2 regions of the Paenibacillus sp. J22P218 genome follow, and region 2 is predicted to be linked to the other one. Evidence: predicted binding sites of a transcription regulator. Region 2 holds the regulator's gene; the other holds the start of a gene.
The links. Region 2 encodes Rex, which represses fermentation and respiration genes when NADH is low (regulators of the CRP and FNR family bind a similar motif). Its sites were predicted from a motif close to TTGTGAAATATTTCACAA; they were not measured.
Positions count from the first base shown of each region.

Region 1 (5,264 bases), on a different contig from region 2:
TTAGATCGGTTTTGACTCCGCCCATCATATAATGCATGGCCGGCGCAACCGGAATCCAATCGGACGTCAAGTCGAGACCATACCTCAAACAGTATTCATATATGGTAGGAAAACGATGCTTCACCATCTCTGGCGACTCATGAGTAATATCTATGTAGACAAAAGTCGATTTCGTTTCTTCCATCTCGCTGACGATGGCTCTTGCCACAATATCGCGCGGCGCAAGTTCCAACTGCTCATGGTAACGTTCCATGAAGCGCTCGCCTTTAATATTACGCAAATAAGCCCCTTCTCCGCGTACCGCTTCCGATATGAGGAAGCGCGGCGCGCCTGGATAACAGAGCGAGGTAGGATGGAATTGAATGAACTCTACATCTTGAATGTAGGCACCGGCGCGATAGGCGATGGCGATACCGTCACCTGTAGCAACTTCCGGATTCGTCGTATACCGATACAATTGGCCTGCTCCGCCCGAGCTGAGAATGACTGCCTTGCCCCGCACGAATACACGCTGTCCGCTAGGCTTCTGTACGATCGCGCCGCAGCATACGCCGTCATGTGTCACAAGGTCGATCACGAAGTGATCGTCCCATACTTCAATCTTCGGATTGTTAACCGCATTGGCCGACAACGCTCTTACAATCTCATAGCCGGTCGCATCCCCGTTGGCATGCAAAATACGGCGCTGGCTATGAGCACCTTCCTTCGTGAGCGCGAACTCGCCGTTCTCCACATCGAACTGCGTCCCCATCGAGATGAGACTCTGCACGCCTCGCGGCCCTTCATGGACAAGCGCATTCACCGCTTCTTCGGAGCATAAGCCTGCGCCAGCTATTAACGTATCTTGCAAATGATAGGCAGGCGAATCCTCGTCCGATATAACCGCGGCAATGCCTCCCTGTGCATAGCGGGTATTGCTGTCGAGCAGCGACTTCTTCGTAATCATCAATACCGAGTTGTCCTCGCTAGACCGTATAGCGGTAAAAAGACCGGCAATGCCGGCCCCGATAACGATGACATCCTTATCCACAACAGGCAGCTCGTCCAGCTGCACATCAACCAAGTATCTAGGAATCATGATGACGCTCCTTTGAATTTGAGCATAGGAGTAGCGCATCCTACTTTACAAGTAGCATGCGCTCCAAGGACAAACGGGCTTGATCCGCAATATGCGGCGGTACGTAGATTTGCGGTTGCATCGTCTCAAGCGCTTTGACGAGCTTCTTCAAATTATTAACCTTCATGTTCGGACAAACCAAATATTTCGAAGCAAAGTGGAACGTCTTGCCCGGGCTGTCGAGTCGAAGCTGGTATCCCGTGCCGTCCTCTGTGCCAACGATAAACTCTTGGCAATCTGATTCTTTGCAATATTTAATGATAGCGGTTGTACTTCCGACGAAATCGCCAAGCTCTACCACTTCTGGACGGCATTCCGGATGAACGACGAACTGCGCATTCGGATACTTCGCTTTCATCTCTTCAACATCCTTGACGGTGAGCATGTCATGGGTGTTGCAGTAGCCTTCCCAAATGATCATTTTCTTGTCGGTATTCTGTTGCACGTAGTGGCCAAGGTTTTTGTCCGGCACCCAGATCACTTCATCGCCCTCTACCGAGTTAACAACCTTCACCGCATTCGCCGATGTACAGCAAATATCCGTCTCTGCCTTAATCTCTGCCGACGAGTTGATGTACGTCACAACCTTCGCGTTCGGATGCTGAGCCTTCAGCTTGCGCAAACCGTCGACGTTAACCATATCTGCCATTGGGCAGCCGGCGCGTTCGTCCGGAATGATGACCGTCTTGTTAGGAGCAAGGATCTTCGCGCTTTCCCCCATGAAGTGAACGCCGCAAAATACGATGACTTCTGCATCGGTTTGCGCCGCTTTCTGTGCGAGCAGGAACGAATCGCCGCGAAAATCGGCCACTTCCTGTATTTCATCACGCTGATAGTAATGAGCCAAAATAATGGCGTTACGTTCTTTCTTTAATTGCAACAGCCTCTCACGCAGTTCCCGGTTTTGTTCCGCCTTGCGTTCCAGCGCTAATGCTTCCACAGTGGATCCTCTCCTCTTATGAGGGATGGGAGTCAACTCCCATTCCGATATGCGGCAAGTGCTACTTTGTGAATTGATGCACATACTCAGAAAGTCGCTTGCCTATAGTTTAAACCAAAAGGGATAAATTCATTTGATTAAGATTTAATTTACACTTGGTAAATGGCTCTGTCAATGCGTAAACGCCTTTTTCTAGAACCATTTTTGAAATTGCTTTGTCGAGCGAGGTTTTCACTTTTGTTCAAGGTACAATTTGCTCTTATAGACCGCCAAAATAAAAGACTGTCTCTAGGCTCACCTGGAGACAGTCTTCAACAAATCGAGGACCGAATTCATTACCGTCTAGCCGGATCGTACGGCTCGCCGAGCGCCGCAGGGGCATTCGAGCGGCCGATGCCGCCAGCGAGAACGATCAGCGTCAGCACATACGGCAGCATGTAGAAAAATTCAGCCGGAATTTGCTTCGAAAATTCGAATAGCTGGGCAAAGTTGCGCAGCGCTTGCGCGAAACCGAAGAACATCGCCGCTCCCACTACGCCAAGCGGATTCCACTTGCCGAAGATGAGCGCCGCCAAAGCGATAAAGCCTTGACCGGAAATCGTGTTGTGAGCGAAGCTGCTTGTCGTCGTCAGCGTAATTGTCGCGCCGCCAAGACCGGCTAACGCGCCGCTCAGCATAACGCCGATGTAACGATACTTCGTCACGCTGATGCCTACCGTATCGGCCGAGCTCGGATGCTCGCCAACTGCACGCAGGCGCAGCCCGAACGGCGTGCGGAACAGTACAAAGTAACTGATGCCCGCAAGAATAAGAGCTATATAAGTAGTAGGATATGAATTGAACAATCCGTTGCCGATTATCGGAATGGACGATAATCCTGGTATTGCCCATTTCTCGAAGACGAAGTCGAGCATCGTCGTTTGGCCCGAATCATTGTACAGACTTCTCGTCAAATAGATGGCAAGTCCGAGCGCCAAAATATTAATAACGACGCCGACAACCGTCTGATCCGAGCGAAACGTAATCGTTGCAACTGCGTGCAGGAGCGAGAAGAGCACGCCATATATCGCTGCCGCGGCTAATCCGATCCAAGGAGCCGATTCTTCCAGACCTGCTTGGATCGCATAATCGGTAACGACTGCCGCTGCGAAGGCGCCGGACACCATAAGACCCTCAAGACCGATATTAACGACGCCTGACCGTTCGGAGAAAAGACCTCCGAGGGCGGTGAAGATGAGTGCAGTCGAGAACACGAGCGTAATGTTGAGCAGTTGCCCAAGTACTTCAATAACGTTCATCCTACACCGCCTCCTTCCGTTTTTCTGCCCGTTTGCTTAAAAACGGCTTCAAGAAAAACTTCACAATGCCATGGGAAGCAACGAAAAAAATAACCGACCCGATCACGATCCGCACAATTTCCTGCGGCACTTCAGCGCCAAAGTTCATGCCAGCGGAGCCATAGGACAAGCCGCCGAACAAGATCGCGCCGAGCAGCACGCCAACCGGCGTATTGCCGCCAAGCAGAGCAACCGCGATGCCGTCGAAGCCATAACCCCATGTTGCGGCCATAACCGTCTGATAACCGAAGACGCCCAATATTTCGAAAACGCCGCCAAGGCCCGCGAAAATACCACTTATGAACATCGACTTGATAAGCGTGCTCTTCACGTTCATGCCGGCATACAGCGCAGCATCTGGATTGTGGCCGACCGCACGAAGCTCGTATCCCTGCTTCGTCCGCCATAACAGGACATAGAACACAACGACACAAATAATCGCGACTAACGTCCCCCAGTGCATACGGGCATTGCCCATCAGCTCAACGAGCCAATCAATCGACAATCTTGCAGAATCATGCACATTCGGCGTTTTCTGCTGGCCTTGCTGCACAAGGAACTTCGCCACGATAAAGTTCGATAGGAACAAGGCGATCCAGTTCAGCATAATCGAAGATATAACCTCGTTTACGCCGCGCTTTGCTTTCAAGTAACCGACGATGCCTGCCCAGATCCCACCGAACAACGCACCTGTAACAACAGCAAGCGGCGCATGAAGATACCACGGCAACTCCAAACCAACACCGACAAGCGTCGCGCCGGTCATCCCCATCATGAATTGGCCCTCTACACCGATATTAAATAATCCCGTACGGAAGGCAAAAGCAACAGCAAGTCCCGTGAAGATAAGCGGTGTTATCGCACGGATCGCTTCACCTATATCATACGGACTGCCGAATACCATCTTAACGAGAGAGGTGTATGCCAATATCGGATTATAGCCTCCCGCAAGCATAACTAGCGCTCCACATAATAAGCCAAGTACGATAGCGACAAGCGGGATGCCGATCGATGACTTGACGAAAATCTTTTTGAAAGTATCCACTTGTCCTACCCCCTCTTCTCAAGCTGGCTTTGTTCAGACTGATTGCCGGCCATCATCAGGCCGAGCTGCTGATCGTCGCGGTGCTCTGCGTCTACCTCGCCCATAATCGAGCCTTCATACATAACGGCTATCCGATCGGATAACGCGTACAGCTCATCAAGCTCGAAGGAAACGAGCAAAATGGCTTTGCCTTCATTGCGAGCATCTACAAGACGTTTATGGACGTACTCGATCGCACCGATATCAAGACCCCTTGTCGGCTGTACCGCGATAAGCAGATCAGGATCACTGTGCAGCTCCCGAGCAATTATTGCCTTCTGCTGATTGCCGCCTGATAATGCACGAGCATGCGTATGTATGCCCGACGTACGAACGTCGAATTCATCGACCAGCTTCGTTGCCAGCTTATCCATAGCTCCATAATCGATGAATATGCCGCGGCCAAACTCCGGTTCGAAATAACTTCCTAATATCATATTTTCACTAAGCGTGAAATCAAGCACGAGTCCGTGCTTATGACGATCCTCCGGAATATGTCCTACTCCTGCAAGCGATACGGTCCGAGGCGACTTATTCGTTAAATCCTGATCATTCAGCTTCACGCTGCCGCCGCTTACTTGCCTCATGCCTGTAATGGCGTAGATGAGCTCGCTTTGTCCATTTCCGTCAACCCCGGCAATGCCTACAATCTCGCCTGCGCGCACGTTGAAGCTCACGCCGTTCAACACTTGCTTGCCCTGTTCGCCTTTCATTTGCAGCGAATCAACAGAGAGCACGGTTTTGCCCGGCGAATTTTTTGTCTTCTCCACTTGGAACGACACATCT
Region 1 covers NZ_JBWDNL010000010.1:70,500-75,763, reverse strand. The annotation lists gene nadB (L-aspartate oxidase) at 1-1,078, opposite strand, end outside; gene nadA (quinolinate synthase NadA) at 1,119-2,057, opposite strand; gene AC0YN0_RS29950 (ABC transporter permease) at 2,393-3,355, opposite strand; gene AC0YN0_RS29945 (ABC transporter permease) at 3,357-4,439, opposite strand; gene AC0YN0_RS29940 (ABC transporter ATP-binding protein) at 4,445-5,264, opposite strand, start outside.
Region 1: nadA (quinolinate synthase NadA) is a predicted target of Rex. The motif match lies at 2,124-2,141, and genes of this name have one in related genera.

Region 2 (5,264 bases):
GTGCCGATTTAGTGCCGGCACTGCGCTTCCGGCTTGATGCTGCGGTCATCCGTCCTTTACCTCTTGCCAGATATACAAGCGCAAATCCTAATACACCAAGCATCACGATCGGAACGACGTTCAAGCCAATATAAATAAAGAAAGCAATGAGTACCGGTACAACGCCGATTGCAATTTCCATCCCGTATTGACGTATATTACGCATTTTCCCACACTCCCATCTGTGCAGGCGTTCTTGGCAATACGATAAACTTAACCGCGTCGTCCGTTTTCAACGTAATGTAAATGTTATTGTCGTCCATCTCGGTTTCAGCATGAATCGCAGGGTTATCGCGTCCTGCTTCTTCAAGCGCCTTAGGAATATTCGAGTAAGCTTTATTTTCCATCGCTTCCGCTACTTCGAACAGCGCTTGATACCAATAGTCATCCAGCACCTTATTCGATTCGTTAAGAACATCCAGCTTGAATTCACGGCTGCCTATGGCGCCTTTACCATTATGATTAATCGATTGATAGATCTCGCGCAGATTCGCATCTTGCGATAACGTGACATCAATCGTTACTTGATCCTTGCTCATCTTCGGCTTTGCCGAACTCACAATTCCCGGCACGTCTGCAATCGCATCCTCAAGAGGCGCGGCAACAGCGACTTGATTATATAACGTCCATCCGCCGAACAATACAGCAACGGATATAGCGGCTGTAACAACGACCGGTACGATGCTTATTTTTTTCATCTCTTTATCGCCTCCGATTTAATTGATAGATCATCCGTATATCAATCACGCTATACGAAATTATATCATATCTATCAGCAGATCGGTCGGTGTAAAAACAGGAAACGGAGCCTATTGAGGCTCCGTCTTCGCTGGCAGCTTATATTCGTTCAAAAAATCGCCGCTCGTAAATGAATAAAAATCGTAGTAGTAATGGGTCTCGTCTGCCTTAAGCGTATAAAAGATTTCCCATACCGGTTTGTCGCCAAGCAGCCCAGGCTGCATTCGCTTTACAACAGCTTCAGGCTTCGCGAGGTCGAACTTGGCCCGAATGGCCTTCTTCGCCTCTGCTTCGGATGCTTTCACGACAATCGGTTCTGGTTCTTGCGTCGATGTTTCTTCGTCAGTTTCTTCGTCTACAGGTCTCGGCAGCCATACGTAGATCTGTTCGCCATCCGCATTTTTACCGGAAACAAACCAACTTACTTGATCCCAAATATGCTTGCTTATTTGATCGACTTCCGTCAAGTCAGCCGCTTCTATCGCTTCGGCTTTCGCCTCCCTCTCATCCGACCAGCGAGGAGACTTGATATCCTTATAATAAATCGCAGTCGTCGTGATGATGATGAGCAGAACGGCGACGATGACAAAGATCCATCGCTGCGTAGTCATAATCGGCTGGCGTTTCTTCGTATCCGCACGCATTAGGCTTGCAGCAAACGCTCGAAGCTCGCTTGCGCTTCGAAGCGGATTTGTTCTTCATCCAGCAATGTACATTCACCATTTTGAACAACTTGACGTCCATCTACCCACACATGCTGCACATCGCGCCCCGAGCCGGAATAAACCAAATGCGATACGATATCTGTCAGCGGGTAGAACTGAGGCTGATCCAAATTAATCGCAATAAAGTCGGCTTTCATGCCTACACGCAAGACGCCAATCTGATCTTGCTGCCAGATCGAGCGGGCGCCATATACGGTTCCCATACGAAGCGCTTCAACCGCAGGGATTGCCGTCGGATCGCCAGACACTCCCTTGTGCAGAAGTGCGGCAAGTTTAATCTCTTGGAACAAGTCCAGGTTATTGTTGCTCGCTACGCTATCCGTCCCAAGCGATACGGTAACGCCAGCTTTAAGAAGATCAGTCACGCGGGCAACGCCGCTCGCCAGCTTCAAGTTGCTGACCGGGTTGTGGGATACCGCAACGCCGCGCGCGGCTAGCAGCTCGATCTCGGCATCGTTAAGATGTACGGCATGGGCTACAAGCGATGGACGGGAGAAAAAGCCGTGCTTGTCCAAATGCTCAACAGGACGTAAGGCGTAATCGCGAACGTTTTGCTCTACCTCGGCAATTGTCTCGGACATATGAGTATGAAGAGGCAGGTTATAGTCATGCGCCGCTTGAACGAATCGCTCTATATAATCAGGCGGACATGTATAGGGTGCATGAGGCGATATCATCGTCGTAATTCTACCGTCGGCTTTGCCATTCCAATCACGGGCAAAGGCTATCGCTTCTGCCAGCTTCGCGTCTTGCACTTCCTTCTCGCACAAGCCGATAACGCCGCGCGTCAAGCAGCCCCGAATACCAGATTGCTCAACCATCATAGCGACCTGATCCATCCGATCATACATATCGACGAATGCCGTCGTACCTGTCTTAAGCATCTCGACGATAGCGAGTGCGCTGCCCGCCTTCGTATCTTGATCGACATACTTCGCTTCCATCGGCCACATCTTCTCTTGCAGCCATACTTGCAAATTTTGATCGTCCGAATATCCGCGCAACAGCGTCATTGCCGCATGTCCGTGGGTGTTAATCAGTCCCGGCATAAAAGCCAGCTTGCTGCCGTCAATCTTGCGCGCATCGGCCGCAACGTCGACAGGCGCAACAGGCGCAGCTTCTCCTAAGTATGTAATACGGTCATTCGTTACGACCATATGTCCTTTAAACGTCATGCGGCTCTCATCCATCGTGATGAATAAGCCGTTCTCAATCCATAGTTGACTCATTAGCTGATTCTCCTTCTCCTGCTAAATAATAGGCCAAGCTAAGCAAATCACGCGTGAAATCGGCGTTGTGAATCCGAATATGCTCGGGAACGCGCAGAATGGCGGGCGCGAAGTTCAATATGCCTTCGATTCCGGCTTCCACGAATTGATTCGCGACGTTCTGCGCTTCGTGGGCAGGCACGGTAATGATACCGATTCGAATACTTTGCTGGACGATAATTCGCGGCAGTTCTTCCATCGGCAGTACCTGCAGGTTGTTAATGCTAATGCCGATTTTGCTCGGATGAGCGTCGAACACGGCCGTGATTTTCATATTGTCTTTGGAATACTTATTGTAATTGCATAAAGCATGTCCTAGATTACCGGCACCGGCGAGCGCTACGTTAATCGGTTGATCGACCTTCAGTATTTGTCTGATCTTCTCGATGAGATACAAAACGTCATAGCCGATCCCTTTGCGGCCGAACTCTCCGAAATAAGCGAGATCCTTGCGAATCTGAGCAGGATTAAGGTCGAGCTTAACGCCCAATTCCTGAGATGAAACGGTTTGAACTTCACGAGTATGCAGCTCGTTCAATACTTGAAGATAGATAGGCAGCCGTCTAACGACAGCTTCTGATATTTTCGTCTGCTTCAACCTTTCTCCTCCTCTGATATCGCTGGTTTTTGCTCATTCGAATCCTTCTTATCTGTTGCACTTACGCTGCTGCTTAGCCACTCTCGCATGCGCAGCACCATTTGCTCCGTATGCATCGTCTCGATCTTCGGTCCCGGTAAGGAATACAGGAAATGCTTGCCGTAATACGCATCGATGATCCGCGTATCGTAGATGATGACAATGCCTTTGTCTTGCGATGTTCGCACGAGCCGTCCGAATCCTTGCTTGAATCGGATGACGGCTTGCGGTATGGACAGCTTCATGAACGGATTTTGCTTCTGCCTGAGCAGCAGTTCTGACTTAGCCTCCGCAAGCGGATGGTTAGGCGGCTGGAACGGCAAGCGTACAATGGCGAGACAGATGAGCGCTTCCCCGGGAATGTCTACCCCTTCCCAGAAGCTGCTCGTCCCGAGCAGAACCGATTCGGGCTGCTGCCGGAAACGTCTCGTCAGCTTCGTCCGGTTGCCGCTGTCGATGCCTTGGCCGAGCACTTGTATGCCGGACTCAGACAAACGTTCCTTAAGCGGCTCATACACTTGCTTCAGCATCTTGTACGATGTGAATAATACAAGCATTCTTCCCTTCGTTTCCTTCGCCGATGCCGCCAATGATTCCGTCAACATATCTAAGTAGGCTTGATCCACATAGGAACCTTTCAATACCGGGAAGTTGCGCGGGATGACGACTAGCGCCTGCTCCCGATAATTGAACGGCGACGGCAATTGCACGGTCTTAAGCCGGCCTTGCTCCTCGTACCCTGTAAGTCCTAGCTGTTCGGCCGCGTATTGGAACGACTTCTGCACGGATAAGGTAGCCGAAGTCATGACAATGCTTTCTTTGACATCGAAGAAATATTTCTGAAGCTGCTCGCTCACATCTACCGGTGCTGCATACAAATGAACCGAACGATAACGATAGGCGCTGCTCGCCTCAATCCAGAATACGGACGCTACCTGCTCCAGCTTGATGAAAATATGCAATTCATCCTTTACGCGGGTCAAATCCCTTAAAGCACCGTTAAGATCCGTGATGGCAGCTTGAATCGTTGAATCATCCACACGATCTTTAATATCAATAACCATTTTGTCCAACGTTCGAATAATCCGATTAAGCTCCGTATGCACATTACCTTCAGTCGTAACGGCGTCGTCCCAACCGGCTGGCAGCTCGCCGATCTTCAAGCGGCAAACCGCTTGCCCGGCTTCGCCTGAAGCAAGCTCATTCGATACCGAGGTAAAGCTATAGAACATTTCGAACAGTTTATCCCAATGTTCTTTAATATCATTAAATATAGGGATGACCGTATCGATTGTCTCCAGCCAAGCTGATTGATGCGCATCATCCTCGTATTGCAGCTTAATTCTAAGAGCTGGAAGCAAGCCAGACCTGGCATCCTTATAGAGACGCTGTACGGCCTGATTAAAAGAGAAATAGCTGACCTGCATGCCAAGATGCTTGCCTGCGACCTCTTCCACATGATGCGCTTCATCTATAATAAGATGGCTGTATGTTGGAAGCAAACGATGATCCGCCTGGATATCGGTGAATAACATCGAATGATTAGTCACACATACATCTGCGATGTTCGATTCCTGCTTGGCGCGGTGATAATAACAACGTTTGAACCACGGACATGCCCGGTTAAGGCAGGAATCGGCATCGCTGGCTACGGTTGACCAGAAGTCAGCGCCTTTGTTGCCGAAATTCAGCTCCTCTTGATCGCCGGTCTCCGTTTCACCAAGCCAAACGACCATTTGTGCAGCTGTAATGACATCATCTATTGGCGATACAAGATCTTTCGTATTCACTTTGCCTTCGAATTTGCGCAAACATAAGTAATTGCCTCTCCCCTTGAAGATCGAAGCCTTGAAAGGA
Region 2 covers NZ_JBWDNL010000002.1:883,282-888,545, reverse strand. The annotation lists gene AC0YN0_RS13005 (AAA family ATPase) at 1-196, opposite strand, end outside; gene AC0YN0_RS13000 (hypothetical protein) at 198-737, opposite strand; gene AC0YN0_RS12995 (cell wall elongation regulator TseB-like domain-containing protein) at 849-1,421, opposite strand; gene AC0YN0_RS12990 (amidohydrolase) at 1,421-2,731, opposite strand; gene AC0YN0_RS12985 (redox-sensing transcriptional repressor Rex) at 2,712-3,368, opposite strand; gene dinG (ATP-dependent DNA helicase DinG) at 3,365-5,264, opposite strand, start outside.